DNA from 3 places in the Dactylosporangium salmoneum genome. Region 3 is predicted to be linked to each of the others. Evidence: riboswitches for the same ligand, from Rfam matches in the RefSeq annotation. Region 3 holds a riboswitch; each other region holds the start of a gene.
The links. A riboswitch is a leader RNA that binds a small molecule or an ion and turns the genes downstream of it on or off. The one in region 3 is predicted to bind cobalamin.
Positions count from the first base shown of each region.

Region 1: another riboswitch for cobalamin. It lies ahead of ABD352_RS00100 (peptidase); the one in region 3 lies ahead of ABD352_RS49275 (ribonucleoside-diphosphate reductase subunit alpha).
Region 2: another riboswitch for cobalamin. It lies ahead of cobN (cobaltochelatase subunit CobN); the one in region 3 lies ahead of ABD352_RS49275 (ribonucleoside-diphosphate reductase subunit alpha).

Region 1 covers NZ_BAAARV010000001.1:16,937-28,654, forward strand. Annotated here, with positions in the region: gene ABD352_RS00075 (ABC transporter ATP-binding protein) at 1-834, opposite strand, end outside; gene ABD352_RS00080 (CbiQ family ECF transporter T component) at 831-1,955, opposite strand; gene ABD352_RS00085 (hypothetical protein) at 1,958-2,818, opposite strand; gene ABD352_RS00090 (cell wall anchor protein) at 2,815-4,191, opposite strand; gene ABD352_RS00095 (hypothetical protein) at 4,256-4,732, opposite strand; gene ABD352_RS00100 (peptidase) at 4,759-5,799, opposite strand; cobalamin riboswitch at 5,890-6,038, opposite strand; gene ABD352_RS00105 (SLAC1 family transporter) at 6,186-7,163, shown strand; gene ABD352_RS00110 (hypothetical protein) at 7,468-7,920, shown strand; gene ABD352_RS00115 (hypothetical protein) at 8,228-8,434, opposite strand; gene ABD352_RS00120 (TetR/AcrR family transcriptional regulator) at 8,797-9,390, opposite strand; gene ABD352_RS00125 (hypothetical protein) at 9,525-10,082, shown strand; gene ABD352_RS00130 (dihydrolipoyl dehydrogenase family protein) at 10,084-11,523, shown strand; gene ABD352_RS00135 (oxidoreductase) at 11,551-11,718, opposite strand, start outside.
Region 2 covers NZ_BAAARV010000085.1:60,587-72,304, reverse strand. Annotated here, with positions in the region: gene ABD352_RS43265 (precorrin-2 C(20)-methyltransferase) at 1-1,172, opposite strand, end outside; gene ABD352_RS43260 (precorrin-8X methylmutase) at 1,169-1,789, opposite strand; gene ABD352_RS43255 (precorrin-3B synthase) at 1,786-2,787, opposite strand; cobalamin riboswitch at 2,830-2,971, shown strand; gene cobN (cobaltochelatase subunit CobN) at 3,013-6,558, shown strand; gene ABD352_RS43245 (class I SAM-dependent methyltransferase) at 6,564-7,340, opposite strand; gene ABD352_RS43240 (TetR/AcrR family transcriptional regulator) at 7,391-7,972, shown strand; gene ABD352_RS43235 (PhzF family phenazine biosynthesis protein) at 7,969-8,769, shown strand; gene ABD352_RS43230 (hypothetical protein) at 8,805-9,905, opposite strand; gene ABD352_RS43225 (KGGVGR-motif variant AAA ATPase) at 9,933-11,718, opposite strand, start outside.
Region 3 covers NZ_BAAARV010000103.1:447-7,814, reverse strand. Annotated here, with positions in the region: gene ABD352_RS49280 (ribonucleotide-diphosphate reductase subunit beta) at 1-578, opposite strand, end outside; gene ABD352_RS49275 (ribonucleoside-diphosphate reductase subunit alpha) at 635-3,016, opposite strand; cobalamin riboswitch at 3,146-3,355, opposite strand; gene ABD352_RS49270 (hypothetical protein) at 3,468-6,461, opposite strand; partial or broken gene ABD352_RS49265 (FtsX-like permease family protein) at 6,509-7,368, opposite strand, start outside.

The DNA.
Region 1 (11,718 bases), on a different contig from region 3:
GCCGCGCGCGGGTGGTTCGCGGCCGGCGAGGCGCCCGCGCAGCGGCGCGGCGAGGCGGCGGGCGTCGCGGACGGAGAGCGGCAGCGGGTGCCAGCCGGCGAGGCGGCCGGGCTCGACGATCGGCGGCTCGATCGCGGCCCGGGCGAGGACGTCGGCCGGTGAGCCGTCGGTGACGGTGCCGTCGCCGGGAAGGTAGAGCAGCCGGTCGGCGTAGTGGGCGACGCGTTCGAGGCGGTGCTCGGCGACGAGGACGGTGATGCCGAGGTCGTGCACGAGCCGCGTGATGGCGGCGAGGACGTCCTCGGCGGCGGTCGGGTCGAGGGCGGAGGTGGGTTCGTCGAGGACGACGACGCGCGGGTGGGCGGTGAGGACGGCGCCGATCGCGACGCGCTGCTGCTGCCCGCCGGACAGGGTGCGCAGCGGGCGGTGGCGCAGCTCGGCGATGCCGAGCAGGTCGAGGGTCTCCTCCACGCGTTTGCGCATGGCCGGGCCCGGCACGGCGAGCTGTTCGAGGCCGTAGGCGAGCTCCTCCTCGACGGTGTCGGTGACGAAGCCGTGCAGCGGGTCCTGACCGACGTAGCCGACGACGTCGGCGAGCTCGCGGGGCGGGTGGGTGCGGGTGTCGCGGCCGTCGACGGTGACCCGGCCGGCGAGGGTGCCGCCGGTGAAGTGCGGCACGAGGCCGTTGACCGCGCGGAGCAGGGTCGACTTGCCGGTGCCCGTGTGGCCGGCGACGAGGCACAGTTCGCCTTCCCCGACGGCCAGGGTGACGTCGCGGATCGCGGGCGCCGCGGCGCCGGCGTAGGTGACGGTGACCCGGTCGAACTCGATCATGCGGTCGCCTCGGCAGGTTCGTCGCCGGGCGGGGACCCGGCGAGTGCGGTGACGGGCGGCGGGCTCAGCCAGGCCGGCACCGCCGCGAGCGCCACGGCGAGCGCGGGCAGGAGCCCGAGCTGCGGCCAGGCGAGGGGGCTCAGGGACGGGTAGATGTTCGCGGGGTCGACGGCGGCGGTGGCGAACAGCAGCGCCCCGGCGCCGATCCCGGCGAGCGCCGTGGCGGTCTCGGGCAGCCGCCACGGGTCGGGCCGGTAGCGGCTGCGACGCACCCGGTGCCCGCCGAGGACGAGCCCGGCCGCCGCGGCGATGCCACCGGCCGCGAGCAGCGGCAGGCCGAGCGGGCGGGGTGTGGTGGCGTCGAGGAGGCCGTACACGCCGACGCAGACGCCGAGCAGGCCGGCGACGACGAGGGCGCCGGTGGTGAGCCGGACGGGGCGTGGTGTGGTGCCGGCGCGGGCGTAGCCGCGGGAGTCCATGGCGGCGGCGAGGGTGAGCGAGCGGTCGAGGGCGTCGGCGAGGACGGGCAGCAGGATCGCCCGCAGCGCGCGGACACCGTTGCCGGTGCCGCCGCGCAGCCTGCGGGCCCGCCGTACCCGCAGCACGCTCTCGGCGAGCTGCGGCGCGACGGACAGGGCGACGATGACGGCGGTGCCGGCCTCGTACAGGGCAGCGGGGACGAGCTTGAGCAGGCGTTTGGGGTTGGCGAGGGCGTTGGCGGCGCCGAGGCAGACGAGCATCGCGGCGAGCCGGAGCCCGTCGTAGAGGCCGCCGAGCAGTTCCTCGGCGGCGACCGGCCCGAACAGCCGGATGCCGGCGGCCCACTCCGGCAGCGGGATCTGCGGCAGGGTGAACAGCACGTGGGTGCCGGCTCCGCCGCCTCCGCCGAGGACGATCCGGAACAGCAGGCGGCTGGCCACGATGAGACCGCCGAGCAGCAGGTAGAGGCGGAAGGCGAGAGCCCAGGGAGCGTCGGTGCGGCGGCGGGCGACGACGTACCCCGCGGCCGCGACGACGAGGGCGAGCACGATCGGGTTGGTGGTCCGGCTGGCCGCGGTGGCCAGGCCGAGGGCCCACAGCCACCAGGCCCCCGGATGCAGCGCGCGCGGCAGCCGTTCCACTCCTACGTGTCCCGGGTCGTACGGCGCCGCCAGGCGACCACACCGCCGGCGGCCGCCAGCGCCACGAGCACGGCCAGGCCGGCGAGGGTGCCGGCGGGAACGTTGGACGCGTTCCGGGTCGCCGAGACGTCCGCCGGCGGCGCGGTCGTGGACGCCGGTGGGCTGGTGCTCTGCGCAGGGCCGGCGGACGGCTGCGCGGCGGGGTCGCTCGACGCCGGCCCGGAGGTTACCGCCGGTGGTGTGGTGGCGCCCGGCGCCGTGGCGGCGCCCGGCGCCGTGGTCCGGGGCGCGGTGATGGTCGTCGGCGCCCCGGGTGCCGGCTGGCCGGTGGTCGCCGGCGGTGGTGGTGGCGGCGGTGCCGGCCGGGACGGTGCGGCGCCGGGCGTCGGAATGCTGCCCTCGGTGTGGTTCTTGGAGAACGACCAGCCTTCGAAGCTGCCCTGGGGCGGGGTGCGGTTCTTGACGCCCTTGTCGCTGTAGACCCAGGCGCCGCCGTTCGAGGCGTGCCAGTACGACCAGTACGCGGTGGCGGGCGGCGTGTCGACACACGGTTCGGATGCGGCGGTCGGCCTGCCCTCGATCCGGCAGATGAACGCGAGGCCCCACCGGTTGGTGCCGGCGACGGCGAACCCGGCGTTCTGCAGCGCGGTCAGGCCGCTGCCCTGCTCGCCCGGTGCGCAGCGGATGACCACGCCGCCGCCGAGCTCGTGGAAGTCGACCACGACGGTGACGCCGGTGGCGTCCGGGCAGTACCCGGCGGTGCCGCCCGCCCCGGCCGGCGTGGCGGGCGGCGCGGCGCCGGCGGCGGCCGCGAGTATCGCGGCGGCCGCCGCCCGGACGAGCCGGCCACGCGGGCGGGTCATGGCCTGCGGCGCCGCCGCGCCACCAGGACCAGGGCCGGGCCGGCGGCGATGAGCGCAACGGCGAGGACGGCGACGCGCAGGATCGGGTCGCCGGTGACCGGCAGGCCACCACCGGGCGTCGTGGGGGCGGCCGACGACGGCGACGGGCTCACCGACGCGGACGTGGACGGCGTCGTGCTCGCCGACGCGCTGGCCGATGCGCTGGCCGACGGGCTCGCGGACGCGGACCCCGACGGCGACGCGGATGCGGACGGCGAGGCCGAGGCCGATCCGGCGGGCTGCTCGCCGATCTCGCCGAACGGGACCTGGGCGAGGGCGAGCAGGGCCTGCGCGGTGGCACGGCGCCACTGGTCGCGCAGCATGTCGTCGATCGCGCCGGTGCCGAACGCGTCCGGGCTGTACGCGATGGCGCCCTGGTCGGTGCCGCCGCCGCGCTGCAGCTTGATGATCCAACCGGCGGCCTTCTCCGCCGCGGCGGTGGCACCGGCCGCCGCGAGCGCCTGCCCGGCCAGGCCGGTGCTGTTGCTGTTGGCCACGGCGGGCAGGCTCGGGTCCGGCTTGTGCGGGCCGTTGACGAACGACCCGTCGGCGGCCTGCGCGGCCTCGAGCCAGGCGACGCCCTTCGCCGCGGCGCCGGGCGCGCCGGGCGCGGCGCCGGCGGCGAGGAGCGCCTGCACGGCCATCGCGGTCGAGTCGACGTCGGGAACGTCGTCGCTGGAGCAGCCGGCGCCGGCCGGGTCGGGGTTGAGCCGGAACCCGCCGGCCGGGCACTGCTGGCGGATCAGGTAGCCGACCACGTCGTCCGGCGCGCCGCCGCTGCGGGACAGGCCGAGGACCGCGAGGGACTGGTCGAACGTGTTGGAGGCGTCGCCGCCGTAGACCTCGGGCGTGGTGTCACGGACCCGGCCGCGGTGCGGGCCGCTGGTGGCGACGAGGTCGCGGGTCATGGCGTCGAGGTCGAGGCCGCCGAAGTGTTTCGGGTCGCGGCCGGCGGCGGTGGCGGCGACGAGCAGCTTCGCGGTGGAGCCGGCGTCGACGATCCGGTCGAGGTCGCCGTCGGAGTCGTAGTCGATCTCGTAGTAGCTGAACGCGGCCGCGTTCGCGGCGACCCGGTCGGCGACCGTGTCCGCGGTGGCCGGGGCGACGCCGGTCGCCTTCAGGGCGAGCAGCGCGTCGATGGTCAGGCCGATGTCGGGCATGCCGAAGTTGGTCAGCACCCCGTCCTCGAGCTGGGTGGTGAGCCACGTCGCGGCGTTTTGGCCCGCGGCCAGGTGGGCGGGGCTCGGAGCGGCCACGGCGGTCACGGCGGCGACGCCGGTCACGACGGTGGCGGCGAGCGCGGCGGCGGTGGCGCGGTACGTGCGGGGACGCATGAGGGGCCTTCCGATGGGGCCCGGTGCGGCGCCGCGGACGTGGCACCACACCGGGCCGGGGGCGTCAGGGAGCGGTGATGGAGGGCTGCTGGCCGGAGCCGAAGCGCCAGCCCTCGACGGTGCCGATGGCCGGGTTGTACGACGACGCGCCGCTCGAGCTGTAGGTCCATGCGCCGCCGGGGGTGGCGTGCCAGTACGACCAGTACGCCGTGGCCGGCGGGGTGTTGACGCACGGCTCGGTCGCCGCGGTGGGCATGCCGTTGATCCGGCACACGAACGCCAGGCCCCACCGCTGGGTGCCGGCGACGGTGAACCCGGACCCGGTCAGGGCCGCGAGGCCGGTGGCCGGGTCGCCGGCGTAGCAGCCGGTGACCACGCCGCCGCCGAGGGAACCGAAGTCGACCACGACCGTCACGCCCGTCCCGGGGGAGCAGGCGGCGGCGTGCGCCGCGAGGGGAGCCGGCTCGGCGAGCACGAGCGCGCCGACGGCGGCGAGCGAAGCGAGGGCGGTGGACAGCGTGCGTCGCAGGGCGGACGTCATCGTTCCTCCAGTGTGGACGGTGGCGGTCACGGGCAGGCGAGCACCGGCGCGGCGGGCCTGGACCCGGCCGCGGTCAGCGTGGCGAGGCCGGCGCCGGTGAGGCCGGGCACCGCCTGGGCGGTGGCCCGCACGGCCGTGGCGGGGTCGAAACCGGCCGGGGTGTAGGCGATCGCGCCGCGGTTCGGGGCCGGGTCCGTGCAGCGCACCTGCAGGGTGAGCAGGAAGCCGCGGGCCTTGAGCCAGGCGAGGGGGCGCCCGGCGACGGCGAGGGCCTGTGCGGCCAGGCCGGTGCTGTTGGCGTTCACGGTGCCGGCGCCGTCGGTGAACGACCCGTCGCCCGCCTGCACCGACACCAGCCACGCGATCGCCGGGGCGGCGTCGGCCGGGCGGTGTGCGGCGAGGAGCGCCTGCACCGCGAGGGCGGTGGCGTCGACGTCACTGGCGCAGGTGGGCTGGTCGAAGTAGAGCGGGTAGCCGCCGTCCGGGCAGCGGGTGCCGGCCAGGTAGGCCGCGCCCGTGGCGGGCGCTCCGGCCGGGGTGCGGCTCAGGGCGAGCAGCGCGAATGCCTGGGTGAACTGGTTGCTGTAGTCGCCGAACGCGGACCGGTCGGAGAACCGGCCCGACGGCGCCTGCAGCCCGCGCAGCCGGGCGACGAGGTCGACGCCGCCGAACGCGGCCGGGTTGCCGCCGCGGATCTGCACGGCGAGGGCCAGTTTGGCGGTGGCGCCCGCGTAGGCCTCGGTGCCGTCGCCGATGTACCCGGTAAGGACCTCCGGCCGGGCCAGCCACGCGGTCGCCCTGGCCGCGCTGGCGCCGGCGACCTTGGTCGCCGCGAACGCGAGGATCGCGTCGATGGTGAGGCCCTGGTCGGGGTAGGCGACGCCGTCGAAGACGACCTCGAACCGCTCCCCGTCGACCATCTGCCGGGCCAGCCATCCGGAGGCGGCGGCGGGCCGGTCGAGCGTCGGCGTGCTGGCGGCCGCCGGGGTGGCGGCGAGGGTGGTCAGCGCGAGGGCGGCGAGCGCCCCGGCGAGCAGGGTTCGTACGCGGTGCCGGTGGACAGCCATGTGGGCGGGCCTCTCCGGCCCTGGCAGTCGAGAGAAACCGGGAGCACGCCCGGTGGCTCCGACCCGTGGGCCACGACGGGTAGGGAGGTGCAGGAACCACGCACGCGGACGGGTACTCGGGCTCACGACGAGCGTCAAGGTGCTCGTCGCCTACCGTTGCGGGCCAGCGCCGGATTTCGACCGGACTTCCCCCATCAACGCACGGCTATGTTGTTGTGACCGTCAGTCTGTCGATGCGATGCGCCGCCGTCAATCCCACCCGCCGGCTTGTGGCGATCGCGACACGCGGGCCGGCCGGGCCGAGCGGCGCGGATAGGCGCGGGATACCGGGACGATTTCGGGTAGACACGCCCAGCCCGACTGTCGAACCTTTCGTGGGGGACCGCATGAGCACGCCGACGACCGGCTCGCACGCCGGTATCACCCCGAACCTCTTCGGCATCGCGTACGGTCTGGCCGGCCTCGCGGTCGGCTGGCGGTACGCCGCGCAGGTGGGGCTGGCCCCGGCGCTCGTGTCCGACATCCTGTTCGTCATCACGGCCCTGGTCTGGCTGGCGCTGCTGGCCGGCTACGTCGCGCAGGTGCCGCGCCGGCCCGGGGGCTGGCGCGGCGAACTGGCTCACCCGGTGATGGGGCCGTTCGTGTCGCTGATCCCGATCGTCGGCATGCTCCTCGCGATCGGCCTGCTGCCGGACAGCCCGGCCGCCGGCCGCTGGCTGCTGGGGGTGTTCACCGTCATCACGATCGCCCTGGCCGGCTGGATGACCGGCCAGTGGATCATCGAGGGCATCCAGCCGGAGCACCTGCACCCCGGGTACGTGCTGCCCGCCGTCGCGGGCGGCCTCATCGCGGCGATCGGCGCCGCCCTGGCCGGCTGGTCCGGCCTGGCCCAGACGTTCTTCGGCCTCGGCCTGGTGTCGTGGCTGGTCCTCGAGGCGATCATCGTGTCCCGGCTGTACCTGCGGGGGCTGCTGCCCGCGCCGATGCGCCCGACCCTGGCGATCGAGGTGGCACCGCCCGCCCTCGCCGGCCTGGCCTACCTGGCCGTCACGCACGGCACGGTCGACGCCGTCGCCTACGCGCTGGGCGGGTACACGCTACTCGCGGTCATCGTCCAGCTACGGCTCCTCGGGTTGTACCGCAAGCTGTCCTTCTCGCTCGGATTCTGGGCGTTCGCCTTCCCGTACGCCGCCGTCGCCACCTTCACGCTGCACTGGATCGACTACGCACGCGCGCCCGGGTACCGGATCTGGTCCTGGATCGTCATCCTGGCGATCAGCGCGTTCATCGCCGGCCTGGCCGTCAAATCGGCCCTCGTCGCCGGCCACCGGATCCCGCGGCGGCGCCTGCGCCTGACGCACTGACGCTGCGGTGGCGCCTGCGCTTGGCCCGCTGGCGCTGCGGTGGCGCCTGCGCTTGGCCCGCTGGCGCTGCGGTGGCGCCTGCGCTTGGCCCGCTGGCGCTGCGGTGGCGCCTGCGCTTGGCCCGCTGGCGCTGCGGTGGCGCCTGCGCTTGGCCCGCTGACGCTGCGGTGGCGCCTGCGTCTGGCCCGCTGACGCTGCGGTGGCGCCTGCGCTTGGCCCGCTGACGCTGCGGTGGCGCCTGCGCCTGGCCCGCTGACGCCGCGGCGGCGTTGGAGCGCAGCGCCCCGCCGGGAACAATGCCCGGATGGAGCTGCGTCCCGAACTCTGCCCGCCGCCGGTCGCACCCGAGCGCGTGGCCGAGCTGTGTGCCGCCATCGAAACCATCGAAGAGCTGCTGGAACGCGGCGAGCCGGCGGACGCCGCGATCGCCGCGTTCAACGCCGGAACCGGCCATGGCTACGCCACCGACGACTTCCGCACGTACTGGACGTCGCGCGACGTCGAGGACTTCGCGCTTGAGGCCGCCCGGCCGGCATTTCCGAAGGTCGCCGACGTCACCCGCGACGAGCTGATCGAGATTGTCGGCCGGATACAGGCGGCCGGCGACGACGTGGACTACTACGTGCTCCTGCTGATCACCAACGTCCCGCACCCTCGGGTCACCGACCTGATCTTTCATCCGCCGGCGGAGCTGGCCGACGCGTCACCCGAGGCCGTCGTCGATGCGGCGCTGAGCTACCGCCCGATTGCGCTGTGACGGGGCGCGGGGCGAGGCCCGGCCGGAAAACCGGGCCCGGAGCCGAGGCCGTCATCGACGTGGCGCTGAGCTACCGGCCGATTGCGCTGTGACGGGACGCGGGGGGAGGGTCGGCCGGGAAACCGGGCCCGCACCCGAGGCTGTCATTGACGTGGCGCTGAGCTACCGGCCGATTGCGCTGTGACAGGACGCGGGGCGAAGGCCCGGCCGGGAACCGGGCCTCGCTCAATCGGCAATGCGGACATCCGGATCTGCGGCCCGATGTCACGGTCAGTAACCGAGCGTCGCGGCCGCGGTGTTCTGTGGCTCAGTAACCGATCGCCGCGGCCGCCGTGTTCTGCAGCTCGGTGGCCGTCGCCGCGGCCGCGTACAGGGCCGGGGCGCCGCGCGGCGACACGCGGAAGAGGATGCCGTACAGCGTCACCGCGTCCAGGTAGATCGCGGCGTCATTCGGGTGCTTGCCGTCGGAGACGATGAGGTACGAGGTGCCGTGGGCGGCGATCTCGGGAACCACGCCGTCGCGGTCCACGCGCTGGCCCAGCGCGTCCCGGTGTTGCCGTCGACGGCGTTCTTGGCCGGCAGCCCCGTGCTCTCGGCCGACGACGCGGTGGCCGGCTTGTTCTGGGACAGGATGGTGTCGCTGGCGGCTTCGGCGGGTGGCACGGTGAGCGCGACGTATGTGGCGAGCACGACGAGCAGGCCGGCCCCGGCGGTCGCGACACGGCTGGCGGACAGCGTCACGACTACTCCTCGGGAACTGCTGGAGAGCGCTCTCCCGGCCATGGCAGTCTGGCTATGGAAGCCGCCAGGGTCAAGGGGGAGAGCGCTCTCTGCGACCGGGCCTGCAACGAGGGTCGCGGCGGCGCGGCGTCTGGGCTATGGCCGGCGTGCGGCGTGCGTCCGGATGAGGCCGTCGACGCCGCGCAGGAAGGTCTCGCAGATCAGCGCCCGGTCGAAGAGGCAGCCGGCCGCCATGGCGCCGTCGCGGAGCATGACGAAGTGCTGCGCGGCGGGCTCGGCCTCGGCTTGCTGGATGCCCGCCATCAAGGTGCTGACCGTGTCGAGGAACCACCGCCGATGCGCGAGGACGGCCTGGTGCACGGGGTGGTCCGGATCGGGGTACTCGGCCACGGCGTTCAGGAAGGCGCAGCCGCGAAAGCCGGCGGACTGGATGCCCTGGGCGATCGACGCGGCAACGGCCCGGAGGGCGTCGGGCGCCGGTAGGCCGCCGGCGGCGGCCGCGTCCACCTGGCCGCGGATGGCCTGATCGGCCGCCTGCAGATACGCGAGGACGAGGTCCTCCTTGCCGGGGAAGTGGCGATAGAACGTGGCCCGGGTCACCTTCGCCTCGGCGATGATCCGATCGACGCCGACCGAGTGGATTCCCTCCCCGTAGAAGATCCTGCTCGCCGTGACGAGGAGCCGTTCTCGAGCCTCGGACGGCCGGGTGCCGGTTTCGCTGCGCGCCATGCGCCCATCGTAGTGATAGAACGTTCGGTCTTGACAGGCCTGCGTGAAGTCGTCATGGTGAGAGGGACAGAACGTTCGTTCTTCAGGGTGGTGTTACGTGCCGCGGCGCCCGTGCAGCCACCGAAAGGATCACCATGACCACCGTTACCGCACCCGGCATCTCGACGACGGCGTCCGCCCTGCGGCGGCTGTACTTCGTCCGCTTCGCGTTCGCCATCGTCTGGGCCTTCGTGATGTTCACGACCGCCAGGCATCTCGGCCCGCTCGCCATGACGCTGCTCGTGCTCTACCCGCTGTTCGACGTGGCCGCCGCCATCGTCGACGCCCGCGCGTCGCGCGTCACCGGATCGCCTGCCCTGCTGTACGTGAACGTCGCGGTCAGCCTGCTCGCCGCGGCCGGCCTGGCCGTCGCCGGCGCGTCCGGCATACCGGCGGTCCTGCGCGTGTGGGGTGCCTGGGCGGTCGTGGCCGGGCTGGTGCAGCTCCTCGTGGCGGTCTCCCGCCGCGGGATGGGTGGTCAGTGGCCGATGATCATCAGCGGTGGCATCTCCGTGCTGGCCGGCGGGTCGTTCATCGCCGGCGCCTCCGCGGACAACCCGGTGCTGACCAACGCGATCGGCTACGCCATCCCCGGCGCCATCTTCTTCCTCATCTCGGCAATCCGCCTCGGCCGCGCCGCGAAGGTGAACTGACATGGGCAACGCCACGTATGACGTCGTCGTCATCGGCGCGGGGCCGGTCGGGGAGAACGTCGCCGATCGGGTCGTGCGGGGCGGCCTGACCGCCGCCGTCGTCGAGCGGGAACTGGTCGGCGGTGAGTGCTCGTACTGGGCCTGCATGCCGACCAAGGCGTTGCTGCGCAGCGCGACCGCGCTGCGGGCGGCACGCCGGCTGCCCGGCGCGCGTGAGGCGATCACGGGCGACCTGGACGCGGCCGCCGTGCTGCGCCGCCGCGACGCCTTCGCCTCGAACTGGTCGGACAGCGGGCAGGTGTCCTGGCTCGACTCGGCCGGGATCGCGCTGTACCGCGGCCAGGGACGGATCGGCTCCGACCGGGTCGTCGAGGTGTGGACCGGCGAGGACGGCCCGGTCGTCTCGCTCACCGCCCGGCATGCGGTCGTCGTCGCGACCGGAAGCAGCGCACTGATCCCGGACGTCACCGGTATCCGCGAGGCGGCACCGTGGACCAGCCGGGAGGCGGCCGCCGCGGCCGAGGTTCCGGGCCGGCTCGCCGTCATCGGCGGTGGCGTGGTGGCGTCGGAGATGGCGACCGCGTTCGCGGGTCTCGGCTCCGTGGTGACGGTGCTGGCTCGTGACGGTGTACTGCACCAGGCGGAGCCGTTCGCCGGCGAGCGGGTCGTGCAGTCGTTGCGGGAGGCCGGCGTGCAGGTACGCCTCGGCGCCGAGGCCGCGTCGGTGCACCGGGACGGCGAGGGCACGGTGCACATCACGCTCACCGACGGCGAGCGGGTCGAAGCCGACGAGCTCCTGGTCGCGACCGGCCGCACGCCGAACACCCAGGACATCGGCCTCGACACGATCGGCCTGAAGCCCGGTGCCTGGCTCACGGTCGACGACACGTTGCGGGTCCTCGACGACGGGGCGCTGGCCGGCGGCGGATGGCTGTACGCCGCCGGTGACGTCAACCGGCGCTCCCTGCTGACCCACCAGGGCAAGTACCAGGCTCGCGCGGTGGGCGACGTCATCGTGGCGCGGGCCAGGGGCGAGGCGGTCGAGGACGGCCGGTGGGGCCGGCACGTCGCCACCGCCGACGAGCGCGCCGTGCCGCAGGTCGTCTTCACCGACCCGGAGATCGCGTCGGTGGGGCTGACCGCGGCCGCCGCCGAGGCCGCCGGGCTGCGGATCCGGGTCGTCGACTACGACCTGGCCGCCGTCGCGGGTTCCGCCCTGCACGCCGAGGGATACCAGGGACACGCCCGGATGGTCGTCGACGAGGACCGGCAGGTGATCGCCGGTGTCACGCTCGCCGGCCCGGACGTCGCGGAACTGCTGCACGCGGCGACGATCGCGGTCGTCGGCGAGGTGCCGCTGGATCGGTTGTGGCACGCCGTTCCCGCGTTCCCGACCGTCAGCGAGGTGTGGCTGCGCCTGCTGGAGGCGTACGGCCGCTGACAGTTTCTCGGCCGATGGGCGCCGGGTTCAGAGGTAGCTGATGCCGGTCAGCGCCTCGGCCGCCGCCCAGAGCCGCTTGCCGGCGGCCGGGTCGGCCGCCTCCCGGCCGAGCCGGGCCTCGGCGACCCGGCCACGCGTCTCCCAGAGCCGAGCCGGCCCGAAGAACTGGGCGCCGTGCACATCGGGATCGGTCGC
Region 2 (11,718 bases), on a different contig from region 3:
TCGGACAGCGACAGCACGCAGAAGTCGTGCCCGAGTGGCGCCCCGGCCCGGCTGGCCACCGCCTGGGCCGCGGTGAGCCCCGGCAGCACGCGGACGGGCACGTCCTTCCAGCGCGGCTCCGCGGCGACCTCCAGCACGGCCGCCGCCATGGCGAAGACGCCGGGGTCCCCGGAGGACACGACGGCCACCCGCCGCCCGTTCTTGGCCAGGGAGAGCGCGAACTCGGCCCGCTCCTCCTCGACCCGGTTGTCCGAGGCGTGCCGCCGCTGCCGGGGGTTGACCGGAACCCGGTCCAGGTACGGCTTGTACCCCACCAGGTCGTCGGCGGCGGCGAGCGCGGCCTGGGCCTGCGGGGTGAGCCAGTCCCGCCCGGCCGGTCCGAGGCCGACGACCACGACCTCCCCGGCGGCCGGCGAAGGCGGGGCCGCCGCGAGGGCGGCCGCGGTCTCGTCGTGGACCTTCGACGGCAGCAGGGCGAGGGAGAAGTACGGCACGGTCGACGGATCAACGCCGGCCAGTGGCGCGGTGCGCTGCCCGCCGGTGGTGGCCCGCTCGACGTACCAGGCGTCCTGCAGCCGCCCGGCCTGCTCGAGCGCGGATCGGACGTTGCCGAACGTGCGGCCCAGCTTCAGGATCGCGGCCGAGTCGGTGGCGGCCAGCCGCGCGGCCAGCTCGTCCGGGGGCAGGGTGCCGGGCAGCACGGTGAGCACCTCGTCGCGCTCCACCAGCGGGCGGCCCAGCACGGCCGAGGCGCCGGAGACGGAGGTCACGCCGGGGACGACGGACGTGCGGTACCGCTGCGAGAGTCTCTTGTGCATGTGCATGTAGGAGCCGTAGAACAGCGGGTCGCCCTCGCACAGCACGACGACGTCGCGGCCGGCGTCCAGGTGGGCGGCGAGGCGGGCGGCCCAGGCGTCGTAGTGCTCCTCGATGACCGCGCGGTAGTCCGGGGTGTCCTCGGTGGTCACCGGGTAGACGAGGGCCTCCTCGATCTGCTCCGGGCGCAGGTACGGCGCGGCGATCGTGCGGGCGATGCTGCGGCCGTGGCGGGCGCTGTGGTAGGCCACCACCGGGGCGGCGGCGACGATCCGGGCCGCCTTGACCGTCACCAGCTCGGGGTCGCCGGGGCCGAGCCCGACGCCGTAGAGGCTCCCGCTGTCCACTGTGGTCATTCCTTCTCGTCCGCGATCGCGTTGACGGCGGCGGCCGTCATCGCGCTGCCGCCCCGGCGGCCGTGCACGACCAGGTACTCCAGGTCCGACCCGGCCAGGGCCAGTTTCGACTCGGCGGCGCCGATGAAGCCGACCGGGATGCCGAGCACCGCGGCCGGGCGGCCGGCGCCCTCGGCGACCATCTCCAGCAGCCGGAAGAGCGCGGTCGGGGCGTTGCCGATGGCCACGACGGCGCCGTCGAGGCGGCCCCGCCACAGCTCGAGCGCCGCCGCGCTGCGGGTGGTGGCGAGGCGCGCGGCGAGCTGCGGTACACCCGGATCCCGCAGCGTGCAGATGACCTCGTTGTCCCGGGGGAGCCGGGCGCGGGTGACCCCGGAGGCGACCATCTCGGCGTCGCAGAGGATCGGCGCACCGGCCCGCAGCGCGGCCCGGGCGGCGGCGACCACGCCGGGGGAGTGCCCGACGTCGGCCGGCAGGTCCACCATCCCGCAGGCGTGGATCATGCGCACGGTCACCTGGGCCACGTCGGCAGGCAGCGCGGACAGGTCGGCCTCGGCCCGGATCGTGGCGAACGAGCGGCGGTAGATCTCCGCGCCGTCGCGGATGTAGTCCGTCATACGACCGCGCTCCGGTACCCCTGCGGCGTCGCCACCATCTCCACGTGCCTTCCCTTCGGCGCGCCGCAGCGCCGCTCGCAGCCGGCCCAGTGGACCGGAAGTCCGCCGGGGTCCCGCGGCCGGGCGTCCGCGCGGACATCGGCCAGTGCCTTGGCGCAGCCCGGCCGCCCGGCGCACGCCGTCACCCCGGTCCACGGAGAGGGATCAGAATCCGGCATCGGTACGCCCGGCAGCACGACGGTCCGCCAAGGCGTGACAATGATCTCCTTCGCGGCATCCTCGAACCGCAATGCGGGCGTGAGGAGCCCGAGCGGCACGACAACCCCTGGCGGCGGACCGGCGAACACGGGCAGATCGCACAGGTCGACGGAAGCGCGCAGCCGGTGGGCCACCCGCGCCGGACCGTCGCGCAGCTCGGCCAGCCGCCACGCCTGCGACTCCTGCGCGACCCGCTCGGCCAGGAATGCCAGAGCGGCCGCCACCAGCAAGGACGCGCCCCCGGTGGCGGTGGTCGGCAGACCCGCGAGCACCAGGCGGCCGCCGTGCAGCCCCACGTCCCCGAGCAGCGGCGTCACGTCCCCGCGCCCGTCGTCGATCGTGGCCAGGAACCGCCCTGGCAGGTCGGCCAGCGCGGGTGTCGCGCACAGCAACGCGTCGAACTCGCGGACGAGCCCTCGCACATCGCCGAGCGGGCTGGCGATGATGTTGCGCACCCGCTCGTGGGTCGCCGACGGCAGGAGCCCGGCCGCCGCCAGCCGCTCGCCCAGCTCGATCTCCGCGCCCGGGCGCAGGCCGCGGACCTGCACGTTCGCCCGCGAGGTGAGCTCCAGCACCGGGTCGCCCAGCTCGGCCGCGGCGGCCCGCAGCACGCCCAGCTGATCCGCGGTGAGCAGCCCGCCGGGCAGCCGGACCCGGGCCAGGCCGCCGTCCGCGGCGGCGTGCACCTGCACGGCGCCGGGGCACCGGTCGGGGGCGTCGCGTTCGCTGGGAGGCTGCACGGGGCGGATACTACCTGCGCTTGACTCGGCGGCGGCCGGTCAAGGAGAGTTGGCGACGCTGTACACAGCAACGGCGACGTGTGGAGGAACCCGGTGCGAGTCCGGGGCGGTCCCGCCACTGTGACCGGGAACGAGCCTCCAGCGCCGATCCGGAAGTCAGGAACTCCTCCGCCGCCGGAACCCACCCACCGACTTGGGGCGCGGACCCCGAGGGAGGACCCCGGCGTGATCCTGCTGCTGTCGACGTCCGACACCGACCTGCTCAGCGCCCGCGCGAGCGGCGCCGAATACCGGCTGGCCAACCCGTCCCGCACCGCCGTGGAGGACCTGCCGGGGCTGGCCGAGGGCGCCGAGCTGATCGTCGTGCGCTTCCTCGGGGCGTACCGCGACTGGGCCGACGGCCTCGACGCGCTCCTGGCCACCGGCCGCCCGGTGGTGATCCTCGGCGGCGAGCAGGCCCCCGACGCCGAGCTGATGAGCCACTCCACGGTGCCGGCCGGCCTCGCCGCCCAGGCCCACGCCTACCTCGCCTTCGGCGGCCCGGCCAACCTCGCCGAGCTGCACCGGTTCCTGTCCGACACCGTGCTGCTGACCGGCCACGGCTTCGCCCCGCCGGTGGAGACGCCGGCCTGGGGCGTGCTCGAGCGCGAGGCGGCCGCGACCGGCGGCCCGACGGTGGCGGTCATCTACTACCGGGCCCACCACGTGTCCGGCAACACCGCGTTCGTCGAGCGGCTGTGCGACGCGATCGAGGCCGAGGGCGCCAACGCGCTGCCGGTCTTCGCCGCCTCCCTGCGCACCGCCCCGCCGGAGCTGCTCGACACGCTGCGCCGGGCCGACGCGCTCGTCGTCACCGTGCTCGCGGCCGGCGGCACCCGCCCGGCCGACGCCCAGGCCGGCGGCGAGGACGAGGCCTGGGACGTCGGCGCCCTGGCCGCCCTCGACGTGCCGATTCTGCAGGGCCTGTGCCTGACCAGCAGCCGCGAGGGCTGGGACGGCAGCGACGACGGGCTCTCGCCGCTGGACACCGCCACGCAGGTCGCCATCCCGGAGTTCGACGGCCGGATCATCACCGTGCCGTTCTCGTTCAAGGAGATCGACGAGGACGGCCTCACCGTCTACGTCGCCGACCCCGAGCGGGCGGGGCGGGTGGCCGGGATCGCCGCCGCCCACGCCCGGCTGCGCGGCCTGGCCAACGCGGACAAGCGGATCGTGGTCATGCTCAGCGCGTACCCGACCAAGCACTCCCGCATCGGCAACGCCGTCGGCCTGGACACCCCGGCCAGCGTCGTGCGGCTGCTCGCCGCGTTGACCGAACGCGGGTACGACCTCGGCGAGGGCTTCCCGGCCGAGGGCGACGCGCTCATCCACGAGCTCATCGCGGCCGGCGGCCAGGACGTCAACTGGCTCACCGAGGAGCAGCTGAGCGGCAACCCGGTCCGGATCTCGGCCGAGCGGTACGCCGCCTGGTTCGCCACCCTGCCCGAGGACCTGCGGGCCGGCATGGAGCAGCACTGGGGCCCGGCCCCGGGCGAGCTCTTCGTCGACCCGGCCACCGGCGACATCGTGCTCGCCGCCCTGCGCCGCGGCAACGTCGTGGTCATGGTCCAGCCGCCGCGCGGCTTCGGCGAGAACCCGGTCGCCATCTACCACGACCCCGACCTGCCGCCGAGCCACCACTACCTGGCCGCGTACCGCTGGCTGGCCGACGAGTTCGGCGCCCACGCGGTCGTCCACGTCGGCAAGCACGGCAACCTGGAGTGGCTGCCGGGCAAGACGGTCGGCATGTCGGCCGGCTGCGGCGCCGACGCGGCCCTGGGCAACCTGCCGCTGGTCTACCCGTTCCTGGTCAACGACCCCGGCGAGGGCACCCAGGCCAAGCGCCGGGCCCACGCCACCCTCGTCGACCACCTGGTCCCGCCGATGGCCCGGGCCGACACCTACGGCGACATCGCCCGCCTGGAGCAGCTGCTCGACGAGCACGCCACGATCGCCGCGCTCGACCCGGCCAAGCTGCCGGCCATCCGGGCCCAGATCTGGACCCTGATCCAGGCCGCCCGCCTCGACCACGACCTGGGCCTGGCCGACCGGCCGCACGACGCCGAGTTCGACGACTTCCTGCTGCACGTCGACGGCTGGCTGTGTGAGGTCAAGGACGTGCAGATCCGCGACGGGCTGCACATCCTGGGCCAGGCCCCGACCGGGCCCGCGCGCGTCGACCTCGTCCTGGCCATGCTCCGCGCCCGGCAGATGTGGGGCGGCCAGGTCGCGGCGCTGCCGGGCCTGCGGGAGGCCCTGGGCCTGGACGAGATGTCCGGATCGCGGCTCTCCGTGGACGACGCGGAGGCGCGCGCCCGGGCGCTGGTCGAGGCCATGGAGGCCCGCGACTGGGATGCGTCGGACATCTCGGATCTGTCGGAAAATCCGGAAGTTGTACGGGTACTGCGGTTCGCCGCCGCCGAGATCATTCCCCGGCTGGCGAGGACCACCGACGAGCTCACGATGGTCCTGCACGCGCTCGACGGCGGCTACGTCCCGGCCGGCCCCAGCGGCTCGCCCCTGCGCGGGCTCATCAACGTCCTGCCGACCGGCCGCAACTTCTACTCGGTCGACCCGAAGGCGGTCCCGAGCCGCCTCGCGTGGGAGACCGGCCAGGCGATGGCCGACTCGCTCCTGGCGCGGTACCGGGCCGACCACGGCGACTGGCCCCGCTCCGTCGGGCTGTCCATGTGGGGCACCAGCGCCATGCGTACCGCCGGCGACGACATCGCCGAGGCCCTCGCCCTGCTCGGCGTCCGCCCGGTCTGGGACGACGCCTCCCGCCGGGTCAGCCGCCTGGAGCTCGTCGGCCTGCCCGAGCTGGGCCGCCCGCGCATCGACGTGACCATGCGCATCAGCGGCTTCTTCCGCGACGCCTTCCCGCACGTGGTCGCCCTGCTCGACGACGCCGTGCGGCTGGCCGCCGACGCCGAGGAGCCCGACGAGGACAACTTCGTGCGCGCCCACGTGCGGGCCGACCTGGCCGCCCACGGCGACGACCGCCGCGCCACCCTGCGCGTGTTCGGCTCCAAGCCCGGCGCGTACGGCGCGGGCATCCTCCCGCTCATCGACAGCCGGAACTGGCGCGACGACCGGGACCTCGCCGAGGTCTACGCCGTGTGGGGCGGCTACGCGTACGGCCGCGGCGTCGACGGGATCGAGGCCCGCACCGACATGGAGGGCGCGTACCGCAGGATCTCCGTCGCGGTCAAGAACACCGACACCCGCGAGCACGACATCGCCGACTCGGACGACTACTTCCAGTACCACGGCGGCATGGTCGCCACCGTCCGCGCCCTCACCGGCCGGGCGCCCGCCGCCTACGTCGGCGACAGCACCAACCCCGACGCGGTGCGGACCCGCACCCTGAGCGAGGAGACCGCGCGCGTCTTCCGGGCCCGGGTGGTCAACCCGAGGTGGCTGGCCGCCATGCGCCGGCACGGCTACAAGGGCGCCTTCGAGCTCGCCGCGACCGTCGACTACCTGTTCGGCTTCGACGCCACCGCGGGCGTGGTCGCCGACTGGATGTACGAGAAGCTCGCCGAGTCCTACGTCTTCGACCCCGACAACCACAAGTTCCTGACCGAGTCCAACCCGTGGGCGCTGCACGGCATCGCCGAGCGCCTCCTGGAGGCGGCGGAGCGGGGCCTGTGGGAGCACCCCGAACCGTCCACCCTGGACTCACTGCGCGAGGTGTACCTCGAGACCGAGGGCGACCTCGAGGACCACTGAGGCGTTCAGGCGGTCCGCTCGGCGGCCATGACCACCGTGGTGTAGCGCATGACGAAGTCCTCGCGCACCACGGCGGCCACGCCGTCGAGCGCCTCGCCGAGGGTCCGCGGGTCGAGCCGGTTCAGGGTGCCGAACGTGGGCAGCACGTCGAGCCACTCGGCGGGGGTGTACGAGCGCTCCCACGGGAAGCGCCACTCCTGCGGCTCGCCGAACCGGCCGGTGGCCCGCGCCCCGTCGGCCGCCCTGGCCGCGAGGATCGCGTAGGAGTCCGGCCCGACCTGCCACCGGTGGGCCTGCGGCATGTCCGGCAGCACCCGGCGGAAGACGGCCGTCATGCCCTCGGCCACGTCGTCGGGCGGGACGAAGGCGTTCCAGAACGTGGCGAGGAGGCCGGCTGGGCGCAGTACCGCCGCGGCCTTCGAGGCCCCGGCCTCGGGGTCGATCCAGTGCCAGGCCTGGGCCGCCACGACCGCGTCGAAGGTGCGCCCGGCCGGCTCCCAGGCCTCGATGGTGGCCACCTCGACGTCGAGCCCGCGCCGCCGGGCCTCCTCGGCCATCCGCGGGTCGGGGTCGACCCCGAGCACGTCGCAGCCGCGTTGTTGCAGCAGCCGCGCCGCGATGCCGGTGCCGCAGCCGACGTCGAGGACGTCCCGGCGGCGCTCGGCGAGCCGCTCGATCAGCGCGTCCGGGTACGTCGGGCGGGCGCGGTCGTAGCGCTGGGCGTTGACCCCGAAGGACTCCGCTACCGTTCGGTGGTGATGGGTTTCGTCAGCAGTGGGCATGTGCCCACTCTAGTGGGCGGTTGCCCACTCGACAATGCAAGGGAGTGCGGGTGCCGACCGGAGTGGCCCTTCGCGACGTGCGCGAGCAGCTGTTCGACGCCGCCGACCGCATCCTGCTGCGCGCCGGCCCGAGCGGGCTGACCAGCCGCGCCGTGACCACCGAGGCGGGCGTGGCCAAGGGCGTGCTGCACCGGCACTTCGAGGACTTCGACGCCTTCCTGGCCGACTTCGTGCTCGACCGGGTGGACCGGATGGACGCCCGCGCGGCCGCCCTGCGCGACGCCGCCGGCACCGGCGAGGTGGCCGACAACGTCGCCGACGCCCTGGCCGCCGTCTTCGGCTCGGTCGCGGTGTCCATCGTCGCCCTGGTCACCTTCCGCGACGAGCTGCGCGCCCGGCTGCGCGAGTCCTGGCCGGCCGGCGTGCCGGTGCTGACCGACCTCGCCGTCATGCTCGACAGGTACCTGTCCGCGGAGCGCGACCTGGGGCGCCTCCCCGGTTCGGCCGACGTGAGCACCCTGGCGGCGATGCTGGTCGGCTCGGCCCACCTGCTCTACGCCGACCGCACCGGCCCGGCCCCGACCCCGGACGCCGTCCGCCGGGTGGTCGCGGCGGTGCTGGCCCGGGCGTGACGCCGACGATCGTCCGGGCCTGCCTGCGGGACGGGCGCGGGGGCAGCCCCACCGCCGTGCTCGACGACGGGCCGTTCGACGACGCCGAGCGCCGGGCCGTCCCGCCCAGGGCCGGCACCTCGCACGCCGTGTACCTCGGCGAAGGCCCCCGCCTGCGCTTCTTCACCGCCACGGGCGAGCTGCCGGCCTGCGGCCACGGCACCGTGGCCGCCCTCGCCGTCCTGGCCGCCCGCGCCCCGCACGGCCGCGTGGCCCTCACCCTGCGGGCCGGCCCCCGCGCGTTCCACGGCCGGGCCGAGCGCAACGGCGACGAGTACGAGGCCTGGTTCGACCCCGGCCCGGTCACCCTGCGCGCCCCGCGGCCCGCGGAGGCCGCCCCGATCCTCGCCGCGCTGGGCCTGACGGCGGCCGGCCTCGCCGACGGGCCCTGCGTGGCCGGCGTCGGCCGGGAGCGCCTCCTCGTCCCGGTCCCCGGCCGCGCGACCCTCGCCGCGCTCGCGCCCGACCTGACCGCCCTGCGCGCGGCGTGCGACACCGCCGGGATGCTGGGCTGCTACGTGTACAGCGCCCCGGACGCGCGCGGCCGCGCCGCCGCCCGCATGTTCGCCCCGTCGATCGGCGTGCCCGAGGACATCGCCAACGCCAACAGCACCGCCTGCCTGGCCGCGCGGCTCGCCGGGGACGGCATCGGCTCGGTCGCGGTCGACATGGGCGACGCCCTCGGGGAGCCGGCCACGATCCGGGCGAGCGCCCACGCAGGAGCGATCGAGGTCGGCGGGGCCGCCCGGCCGGTTTGAGTGAGCCGGTGACCGGGTTGTGCATCTTCCCGCGATCACGGACCGGGCTCGTCGCCGCGCGCGTGACCCGCGCGCCGCCGGGCCAGCAGCACGCCGAGCGCCACGGCGGTGGCTGCGCCCTGCACGACCAGCACCGGACCGAGCGTCAGCCCGGTCGCGTAGGCCTTGACGAGCAGCGCCACGAGCCCGCCGATCACCACCGCCAGCGCGACCGGCCTCCTGCGCCGCGCGTAGCCCGCGAACGCGGCGGCGTACCAGGCCAGGCCCACGGCCGTGGGCACGGTCGGCACGAAGAAGGCGAGCTCGTCGTCCGGGTTGTCCTTCGTGTCGCGCGTGACGCCGGCCGCGCTGACCCGGTACACCTTCCCGCGGTACCACTCCAGCGTGGCCGGCAGCCCCTCCACCGGATCGAGCCGCCACTCGCCCGGCACGGCCGCGACGAGTACCGTGGCCCCGTCACCGGTGGTGAGCCGCTCCCCGTCGTCGGTGTGCGCGATGTCCACGACCCGGACGGGTTCGCTGCTGCGGTCGCTGTCGTGGTGGTACCGCCACGACCCCACGAGATCCGACGCCAGCACGACCACCGAGGCCACGGCTAGCGCCCCGAACAGCAGCACGGCGACGACCCCGACCCAGTAGGACCCGCTCGCCCCCGGCTCGAGCCCCGGCGGCGGTCCGAACCGGCCCGGCCGCGCCACGTGGGCCACCACGGCGACGAGGCGCAGCGTGCGGTACAACACCAGGAACCCGACCACGACGCACAGCCCGACGTCGGCGAGGACGAGCACGGACTCGGCCACGACGGAGACCGGCGTCTCGTCGGCGGAGTCGTCCCGGATCGGCCGGATGCTGTCGAACCCCAGCGTCACCGCGACCGGCGCCACCGCCCACGCGAGCGCCCAGCCGAACGCCGCGGCCGCCCCGCGCACGGTGACCGGCGGCTCGTACTCCCGATCGGCCCGGCCGCCCACGGCCCGCCGCCGAACCGAGACACTGCCCCAGCCGAGCAGCCCGAGCCCGGCGATGAGCATCGCAACGCCCGCGCTCATCGGCACCCAGGTGGACCCCGCCACGAGCGCGAGCCCCGGCCCGAGCACCCCGCCCAGCCAGGCGGCGAACCACCACGCCACGCGCACGGGTCGATTGTGGCCGATGCCCGCCACTCAGCTCTCGGCGTCGAGCAGCGCCATGAGCGGGATCGCGGCCCGCGGCACGGCGGCCCGGAACTCGTCGGCGCCGAGCGTCTCCCGGATCGTCCGCAGCTGGTCGATGTCGTCGCGGGCCGACGGGCTGTTCAGCTCCTGCCAGATGGCGAGGGCCTCGCAGTGCAGCCGCACCGCCTCGCGCAGGCGGCCGGCCTCGGTCATCTGCGCGCCGCGCCGGCTCGCCGAGGTGGCCACGGCCGCGCGGTCGCCGGCGTCCCACCCGGCCAGGGTCTTCGCCTCCGCCAGCGCCGCGCCCAGCCCCTGCCCGGCCACCTCGGCCATGTAGGCCCGCGGGTCCGCGATGCCGGCCGAGGCCAGCAGGCGCTCGATCCGCTGCTCGATGTCGGCGAAGCGGGCGTGGCCCGATCGCAGGAACGCGTCGAGGTACTCCAGGGTGCGCGGGTGCCCGCCCGCCTCCGCATGGATGCGTTCCAGCTCGTCCTCGCCCAGGTCCGCCAGGCTCGGCAGGCGCGACATCAGCCGGCGGCTCTCCGGCCACGGCAGGGGCCCGACGCGGTGGGCGGGCAGGCCGAGGTCCGCCTCCTGGCCGGCGATCAGGATCAGGGGCAGGGCCTGGCCGCGCCAGCCGTCCAGCAGCTCGCGCAGGTCCGGGTCGGCCGGCGCCCAGCCGTCGCCGTCACGGACCAGGTTGTCCTCGAAGTCGTCGATCACCAGCAGCAGCCGGTCGCCGCGCAGGGTCCGGCGCAGGACGTCCAGGCGGTCGGCCCAGGGGTGCGCGGCGTCGCGGACGAACGCGGCCACCTTGATGTACGACGGGCCGCCCGCGTCGGCGCGCCCGACCGCGTACGCCAGCAGCGCCAGCCCGGCCGCGTCGAGCACGTCGTCCACGTCGGTCCGGCCGGTCACCCCGGCGACGATGCCCGCGTCCGGGCCGAGCCGGCGGACCAGCTCGGCGGCCAGCGTGGACTTGCCCACCCCGCGGGCGCCGTGGATGTACGCCCCGGGCCGGCCCTCCTCGTCCAGCAGCGCGTGCAGCCGGCGCAGGTCGGCCCGCCGCCCGATGAACTCGCCGACCGGACGGGCCAGGAGCCCCTCGACCACCACGGGCGGCTCCTCGGCCACCGGCTCGGGCCGGGCGTGCGGGTCGAGCAGGGCCGGGGCGGCATCGGCCTGGTAGAGCGCGGGCGGCGTGCGCAGGACCGAGGACTCCACGGCCACCCGGACCGCGGTCGTGACGTCGGCGCCGGCCGCGAGCCCCCGGTAGAGGTCGTGGGCGAACGCCGTCGCCTCCCGCCCGCTGACCGGCCCGGTCATCGCGACCACCTGCGGCACCCCGGCGGCCATCAGCGCCTCGGCCAGCGAGGGCCCCGCGGCGGGATCGACGTCGAGCACCACCAGCCGGGGCGCCTGATAGGCGACGCAGAGGGCGGCCAGCTCGGCCGCGCCGACGCGGTCCGGCCGCCCGTCCTCGGTCTCGAGCAGGACCGCGTCGGCCACGCCGTGGCAGGCGAGGTGCAGCACGTGACACGGCTCGCGAACCAGCGCGTCGGCGATCGCCGCACGGGTGCCCTGGTTGAGCAGGCGCACGTGCGCGCGGGAGCGGGCGGGTCGCACGGCGTCGAGGATGGCGCGGAACCGAGCCTCCAGGTCCAGGTCGGGCGCCGAGTCGGGGTTGGCCGGCACGACCAGGATGCGCAGCGGCCCCGGCCCGGGCGGCGGGACCGCGACGTCGGCCCGGACCCGGCGGAACAGGCGCACCGATGCCCGCCGGGCCAGCGGTGCC
Region 3 (7,368 bases):
CCCGAGGCGAGGCCGTGCAGCAGTCCGCGGGAGCGTAGGTAGTACACGTAGGCGAAGGCGCCGTAGAAGAACAGGCCCTCGATGCAGGCGGCGAAGCAGATCAGGTTGAGCAGGAAGGCGCGGCGGTCGTCGCGGGTCTTGAGCTCACGCAGCTCGAAGATCGAGTTGATCCACTTGAAGCAGAACTCGGCCTTGCGCCGGATCGACGGAATGTTCTCGACCGCGGCGAACGCCTCGAACCGCTCCCGCTCGTCGGGCACGTAGGTGTCGAGGAGGTTGAGGTAGAACTGGACGTGCACCGCCTCCTCGAACAGCTGCCGCGACAGGTAGAGCCGGCCCTCCGGGGAGTTCACGTGCTGGTACAGGTTCAGCACCAGGTTGTTGGCGACGATCGTGTCGCCGGTGGCGAAGAACGCGACCAGCCGGGACACGAGGTGCCGCTCGGCCGGCGACAGCTTCGGCAGGTCGGCGAGGTCGGAGTGCAGATCGACCTCCTCGACGGTCCAGGTGTTCTTGATGGCGTCCTTGAACCGGTCGAAGAACTGCGGGTACCGCATCGGCCGCAGCGTCAGGTCCATGCCCGGGTCGAGCAGCAGGGGCCGCACGTCGGCGGTGCGGGGTTCGGGGATGGTGGTCACTGGCAGGCCTCACACGATTCGGGGTTTTCCAGGGAGCAGGCGACGGCTTCGGTCGGGGCGATGAGCGAGACGGCCGGGGTGACGGACACGGTGGCCTGCTGAATCCGGGTGGCCGGGCGGGAGCGCAGGTAGTACGTGGTCTTCAGGCCGGACTTCCAGGCGTGCAGGTACATCGAGGACAGCTTGCCGATCGTCGGGGCGCTCATGAACAGGTTGAGCGACTGCGACTGGTCGATGTACGGCGCGCGGGCGGCGGCGAGGTCGATGAGCGCCCGCTGCGGCAGCTCCCACGCCGTGCGGTACAGCTCCCGGACGTCCACCGGCAGCTCGGCGATGCCCTGCACGGAGCCCTCGGCCCGCTTGACCTGCTCGCGGATCGCCGCGGTCCACAGCCCGCGGGCCTTGAGCTCCCGCACGAGATAGGTGTTGATCTGCAGGAACTCCCCCGACATCGTCTCGCGCTTGAACAGGTTGGACACCTGCGGCTCGATGCACTCGTAGCACCCGGCGATCGAGGCGATCGTGGCGGTCGGGGCGATCGCGACGAGCAGCGAGTTGCGCAGCCCGTGCTCGGCGACGCGGGCCCGCAGGGCCGTCCACCGCTCATCCGCGGCCGGTTCGGCGCCCCACAGGTCGGGGTGCAGCACGCCGCCGGCGGCGCGGGTTTCGGCGAACGCCGGATGCGGGCCGAACCGCTCGGCGAGGCCGGCCGAGGTCTCCAGGGCGGTGAGCAGGACCTCCTCCTGCACGCGGGTGGACAGCTCGCGCGCCCCGGCCGAGTCGAACGGCAGCCGCAGCGTGAAGAACGCGTCCTGCAGGCCCATGAGCCCGAGGCCGACCGGCCGCCAGCGCGGGTTGGACGCGGCCGCCTGCGCCGAGGGGTAGTAGTTGATGTCGATGACCCGGTCGAGGAAGACGACGGCGGTGCGCACCGTCTCGCGCAGCCGCTCCCAGTCGACGCCCTCGGCGGTGACGTGCGCGCCGAGGTTGATCGAGCCGAGGTTGCACACCGCGGTCTCCTCGTCGCTGTTCACCTCGAGGATCTCGGTGCACAGGTTCGACAGGTGGATCGTGTTGCCCGGCGCCCCGGTCTGGTTGGACAGCGCGTTGGAGCGGTCCTTGAAGGTCATCCAGCCGTTGCCGGTCTGGGCCAGGGTGCGCATCATCTTGCCGTACAGCTCGCGGGCCTTGACGGTCCGCACGGCATGCTTCTCCGCGGCCCGGTAGGCCTCGTCGAACTCGGCGCCGAACAGGTCGGGCAGCTCCGGGGCGTCGGACGGGTCGATGAGTGACCAGTCGGCGTCGGCCTCGACGCGGCGCATGAACTCGTCCGGGATCCAGTTGGCCAGGTTGAGGTTGTGCGTGCGCCGGGAGTCCTCGCCGGTGTTGTCGCGCAGCTCGAGGAACTCCTCGATGTCGGGGTGCCACGGCTCGAGGTAGACGCAGGCCGCGCCCTTGCGCCGGCCGCCCTGGTTCACCGCGGCGACGCCGGCGTCCAGCGTCTTGAGGAAGGGCACGATGCCGTTGGATTTTCCGTTGGTACCGCGGATCAGCGCGCCCCGCCCGCGCACGCGGGACCAGGAGATGCCGATGCCGCCGGAGAACTTCGACAGCTTCGCGACCTGGTGGTAGCGCTCGTAGATGGAGTCGAGCTCGTCGCGCGGGGAGTCCACGAGGAAGCAGGAGGACATCTGGGTGTGCCGGGTGCCGGAGTTGAACAGCGTCGGCGAGCTCGGCAGGTACGCCAGGGAGGACATGAGCCGGTAGAAGCCGATGGCCTCGGTCGGCGTCTGCGACAGCCCGCAGGCGACGCGCAGCAGCCAGTACTGCGCGGTCTCCACGACGAGGCGGGTGTCGGGGTGGCGCAGCAGGTACCGGTCGGCGACCGTGCGCAGGCCGAAGTACTCGAACCGCAGATCCCCGTCGAGGTCCACGGCGTCGTCGAGCTTCCGCGCGTTCGCGGCGACGAAGGTGGCCGTCTCGTCGCCGATCAGCCCCAGCTGGTGGCCGTAGCGGATCGACTGGCTGAAGCTCGCGACGCCCTGCCCGCGGACCTCCTTGTCGACGTATGCGGCGAGCAGCCGGGCGGCCAGCCTCGAGTACTGCGGCTCCTCACCGATCAGCTCCGCGGCGGTCTGGATGGACAGCTTGTCCAGCTCGGCGGTCGTCGCCCCGTCGTACAGCCCGCTGATCGTCTTCGTCGCCACACGCAGCGGGTCGACCTCGTCGAGGTCGCCGACCCACCGCTCGACCGCCTTGACGATCTTGTTGACGTCGACCGGCTCCAGGTCGCCGTTGCGCTTGCGGACCTGCATCGCGTGCCGTCGCTGCTCCGGCGCCCCCTGACCGGGCACGGCCTTGTCCTGCGTGACTGTCATGTGTCCCCCTCGTCACCCGTCGACCTACGTTGGGCGCGCGAGCAGAGACGCCACCGGGCGACGGCAGGCGCCGTCGACTGGCGTTGGCGTCAGCCGTCCCGCGCGGCCTCCGACCGCCGCGAGGCCTGGACGGCCCGCGGCGCGCTGGCAGGTCTTCGGACTCGTGGGCATGACCGAGGTCGCCTACCGGCCGCCGCTTCCCGGACCCGTGTGGTCCAGTGCTTCGTTGACGGCTTTCGTTCCCACTCACCGCTGCGGGGCAGTCCCGGATTTCCACCGGGTTCCCTCTTGCGACGCCCGTCCCGGCGGGACGAGCGAACCAGCTGCGGGCAACACCATATATGGGAGACATCGAGAAAGCGAAACACCAGATGGTGTGTCGGCGTGTCGCGTACGTCGCATCACCGTGCGTCGCCGCCAGACCTCACGCCGCATCAGGCTCAACGCACCTTCACGCCCCCGCTCCTCCCGCGGCGGTGACCGGCGGGCGGCCGGCCCGGGCGGCCACGAAGGCCAGCAGGGTCACGCAGCCCAGCCAGGCCAGCGGCAGGGCGACCAGGCCCGGCCAGTGCGGCAGCGGCAGCGCCGGCAGCTGGGCGTCCGAGCCGAACACCGGCAGCGTCCAGCCGGTCAGCCGCCACACGGCGAGCGCGACGCCCAGGCCGAGCAGGCCCGCGGCGAGCACCAGCGCCGGATAGGTCCACAGCGTGGCCCGCCGGGCGGCGCGGCGGCTCAGGCCCTGCAGGCGCAGGGCGGCCTGGTCGGCGGCCCGGGCGCCGCGGTCCACGGCGGCGATGAGGGTGATGCCGCCGGCGGCCAGCAGGATCGCGAGCGCGCCGGTGACGAGGTGGAACCACAGGGCCAGGGCCGGGCCGTCGCGGTCCAGGCGGGCCCGGACCGAGGCTGCGTCGCGGTCGTCGGTCACGATGAGGCCCTGCGTGCCGAGGAGGGTCAGCGCGTCGGGCGGGGCGGCCGCGGACAGCCAGACCTCGGGCGCGATGGCGCCACCGCCGTCCACGGAGACGCGGTCGGCGTACTCCAGGTCGACCAGCGCGCCCGCGGTGCCGACCCGGGGCAGGGCGTCGGCGCGGCCGGCCGGGCGGACCTCGGTCGGCAGTCCGTCCAGCCCGGCGAGGCGGCGGCCTTCCAGCGGTACGGTGGCCAGAACCGGCAGCGGATAGGGCGCGTCGGCGGGCTGGAACCAGGCGCCGTCGGTCAGCGCGCCGCGCACCGCGAAGCGCAGGCCCGCCCCGGTGGCCGACAGGGTGCCGCCGGTCGCCCGCCAGTGGGCCGGGTCGGCCAGGTCGGCACCCGGCGCGGACAGGCCCAGCAGGGTCACGGCCACGTCGACCGACGCCCCGCCGATGCGGTCGGAGCTCAGCTTGAGGGCGGCCAGGCGGCAGCCGCCGATGCACACGTCGTCGCTCTTCTTGAGGGTGTACCGCCCCTTGCTCACGGCCCCGAGGTCCAGCACGGCGGACCCGCGCCCGGTCATCGACTCCAGCACCGCCTTGAGGCGCACCGGCTCATTGCCGGCGCTGACGACCTCCACGTCGAAGCGGGCCACCTTGTCGTCGGTGACGACCGGCTGGCGTGCCGGCGGGTGCAGCAGGTCGGGGATGCGGGCAGGGTCGACGGCGCCGTACTGCGACAGCCACGGCACCACGGCCGGCAGCCGGGCGGCGTCGACGGCGAGCTTGGCCGGCTCGTCCGGGGCGCCCTTCGGCAGCTGCGCGACCGCCATCGCCCATCGGCCCTGCGGGTCGGCCGCCCGCACGGCGCGCAGCAGCTGCTGGCGGGTGACCGGGCCGACGGTGAGGACCCGGCTGCCGCCAGTGCCGATCCGGGCGGCCAGGTCGCGGTCCTGGGCGGCCACGTCGGTGGCGCTGACCGCGTAGCCCAGCACCGCGACGGTGACGATGAGCAGCAGGAGCATCCGCTGCCCGGCCGGGCGCCGGCCGGGCAGCAGCGCGGCGAGGGCCAGCCCGAGCCGACCGCGGCGCAGGGCCGAGCGGCCGACCGCCCGCGCGGCCGGGGTGAGCAGCCGGGCACCCGTCAGCGCCAGGGCCAGCATGCACAGGGCGGGTGCGAGCAGGCCGATGCCGTCCAGGCGCCCGCCGCTGCTGAACAGCTGCATGACGGCCGCGGCGGCGAGCACGGCCAGCACGACGGCGGTGCGCCAGCCGAGGCCGGCCCGGGCGCGCACCCGCTGCAGCAGCTCGGTGATCGGCCGGGCGAGGCGGCGGTGCTGGGCGAACACGGCGACGAGGACCGCGCCGGCGGCGGTGGCGGCGGCGAGCGCGAGGTCGCCGCGGGAGAGATCGGGGATGCTCGCGCCGGGCAGGCGCCAGGCGACGAGCGCGCCGACCGCGGCCCGCCCGGCGACGCACCCGGCGACGGCGCCGGCCACGATCGCGGCGATGGTCTCGCCGGTGGCCAGCACGGTGCGGGGCCACCAGGGCGCGCCGCGCAGCGCCACGACGGCGAGCTCGGTGCGGCGGCCCTCGGCGCCGTAGTCGACGGCGAGGTACAGCGCGAGATAGGCCAGCAGCAACAGCGGCACGGCGCCCGCGGGCACGCTGCGGCGGGCCAGCCCCCGGCTCGCCTCGACCCGGTCGATCAGGGCGGGCAGCGCGGTGTCGACCTGGTAGCCGCCGCTGACCTGCTTGGCCCGCTGGCGCAGGGCGTCGACCTGGGTGCGCAGCTCGGGCAGCCGGTCGAAGGCGCCCGGGCCGGCGGTCGCGTCCAGGCCGACGGTGAGCTCGCGCGGCCGCAGCCGCTCGGCGGTGGCGGTGCCGAGGAACACCGGCTCGGCGCTCTGGCCCAGGGCGCTGGTGGCGAAGTACCGGTGGCCGCCCCAGTACTGCTCGTGCGGGTCGGCGGGCCGGTACGTGCCCACCACCGTCAGCTCGGCCGGCGGCCCGTCCGGCTGGAACACCGCGATGCCGGTCAGCGGGTTCGGGATCACCCGGGCGTAGGTGAGGGTGATCCGGTCGCCGGGCGCGAGATCGTTGTGGGCCGCGGTCTGCTCGCCGATGACGATGTCGCCGGAGCCCATGAGGCAGCGCCCGGTGACGATGCGCAGGTGGGCGCAGGCGTCCTGGCGGTACACGGTCCGGGTGCCGTCCGCACCGGCCTGCAGGCCGGTGACGGCGAACTCGGCGGAGTACACGTGCGCGAACCCGGGCTGGTCCAGCAGCGCCCCGGCGACGGAGTCGAAGTCCGGGTCGACGGTGCCGCCGTCCGTGAAGACCAGGGCGCTGACGGTGATCGAGCGCTCGGCGGGGCCGGCCGCGGCGACCTCGCCCCGCGCGGTGGCGATATCGACGGCGCCGAGGTAGGCGGGCACCGCCACGGTCGCGCCGACGGCCAGCATGGTGAGCAGCAGCAGCGCCGCCGCCTGCCCGCGCCGGGTCCGCAGCATCGCCAAGACAAGCCCGACCATTTATCGGTACCGCCTTCCGCGCCCGCCCCGCAACGCATGCGAGGCCGTCATCGTGTGGGCTCTTTTCCGGTGCCGCGCAACGCCCCGGCGGAGGCGGCCGCCAGGACCACCAGGGCCAGCAGGGCGACCACGGCGAGGGCACCCGGCTGCAGCGCGGGCGGCGGCTCGGTCAGCTGCCAGTCGTCGGTGAACGCGGCCACCGGTGCGCCCGAGAGCCCCGCGATGCCCGCCGCGACGAGGAACCCGGCCAGCGCGCCCAGCCCGAGCAGCGCACCCTGCCCGCCGGCCGCGGCGGCCGGCCCGACTCGTGCCGGTACACCCTGGGCCCGCATCGCCCGCAGCTCGGCCGCGCGCACCCGGCGCTCCACGCCGACGGCGACGGCGGCGGCCACCGCGGCCAGCAGCAGACCCGCGAGGGCGGACAACAGCCGGAAGCGCACCGCGAAGGCGGGCCCCTGCTCGGCCAGCCGGGCCTCGTGCGCGTCCGCCGTCTCGGTGCCGACGACCTCCACCCCGGCGGCGGCCAGGCGCCGCACGAGGTCCGCGGCCGCCTCCGGGGACACACCGCGGGCGATCCACACCTGCAGCGTGCCGGGCACCACGGCGTCCGGCAGGGCCCGGGCCACGGTGTCGAGGTCGAGGACGAGCCCGGACCGGCCCAGTGCCGGCAGGAGCTCCCCGGTGGGTTCGGGTCGCAGCGGTACGGCCCGGGCCCCGAACAGCGTCAGCGCCGCCTCGGCGGACGACCAGTCGTGGGGCGGATCCCCGGCGATGAGCGCCGGCAGCGGGAGGGGCGTGCCGACGAGGTACGCGCGGGTGTCCGGCCGCACGCTCTGCCCCTCCGGCACGGGCGGCACGGCGAGGGTCAGCACGCCCTTGCGCGGCCCGAGGATCAGCCCGAGGCCGG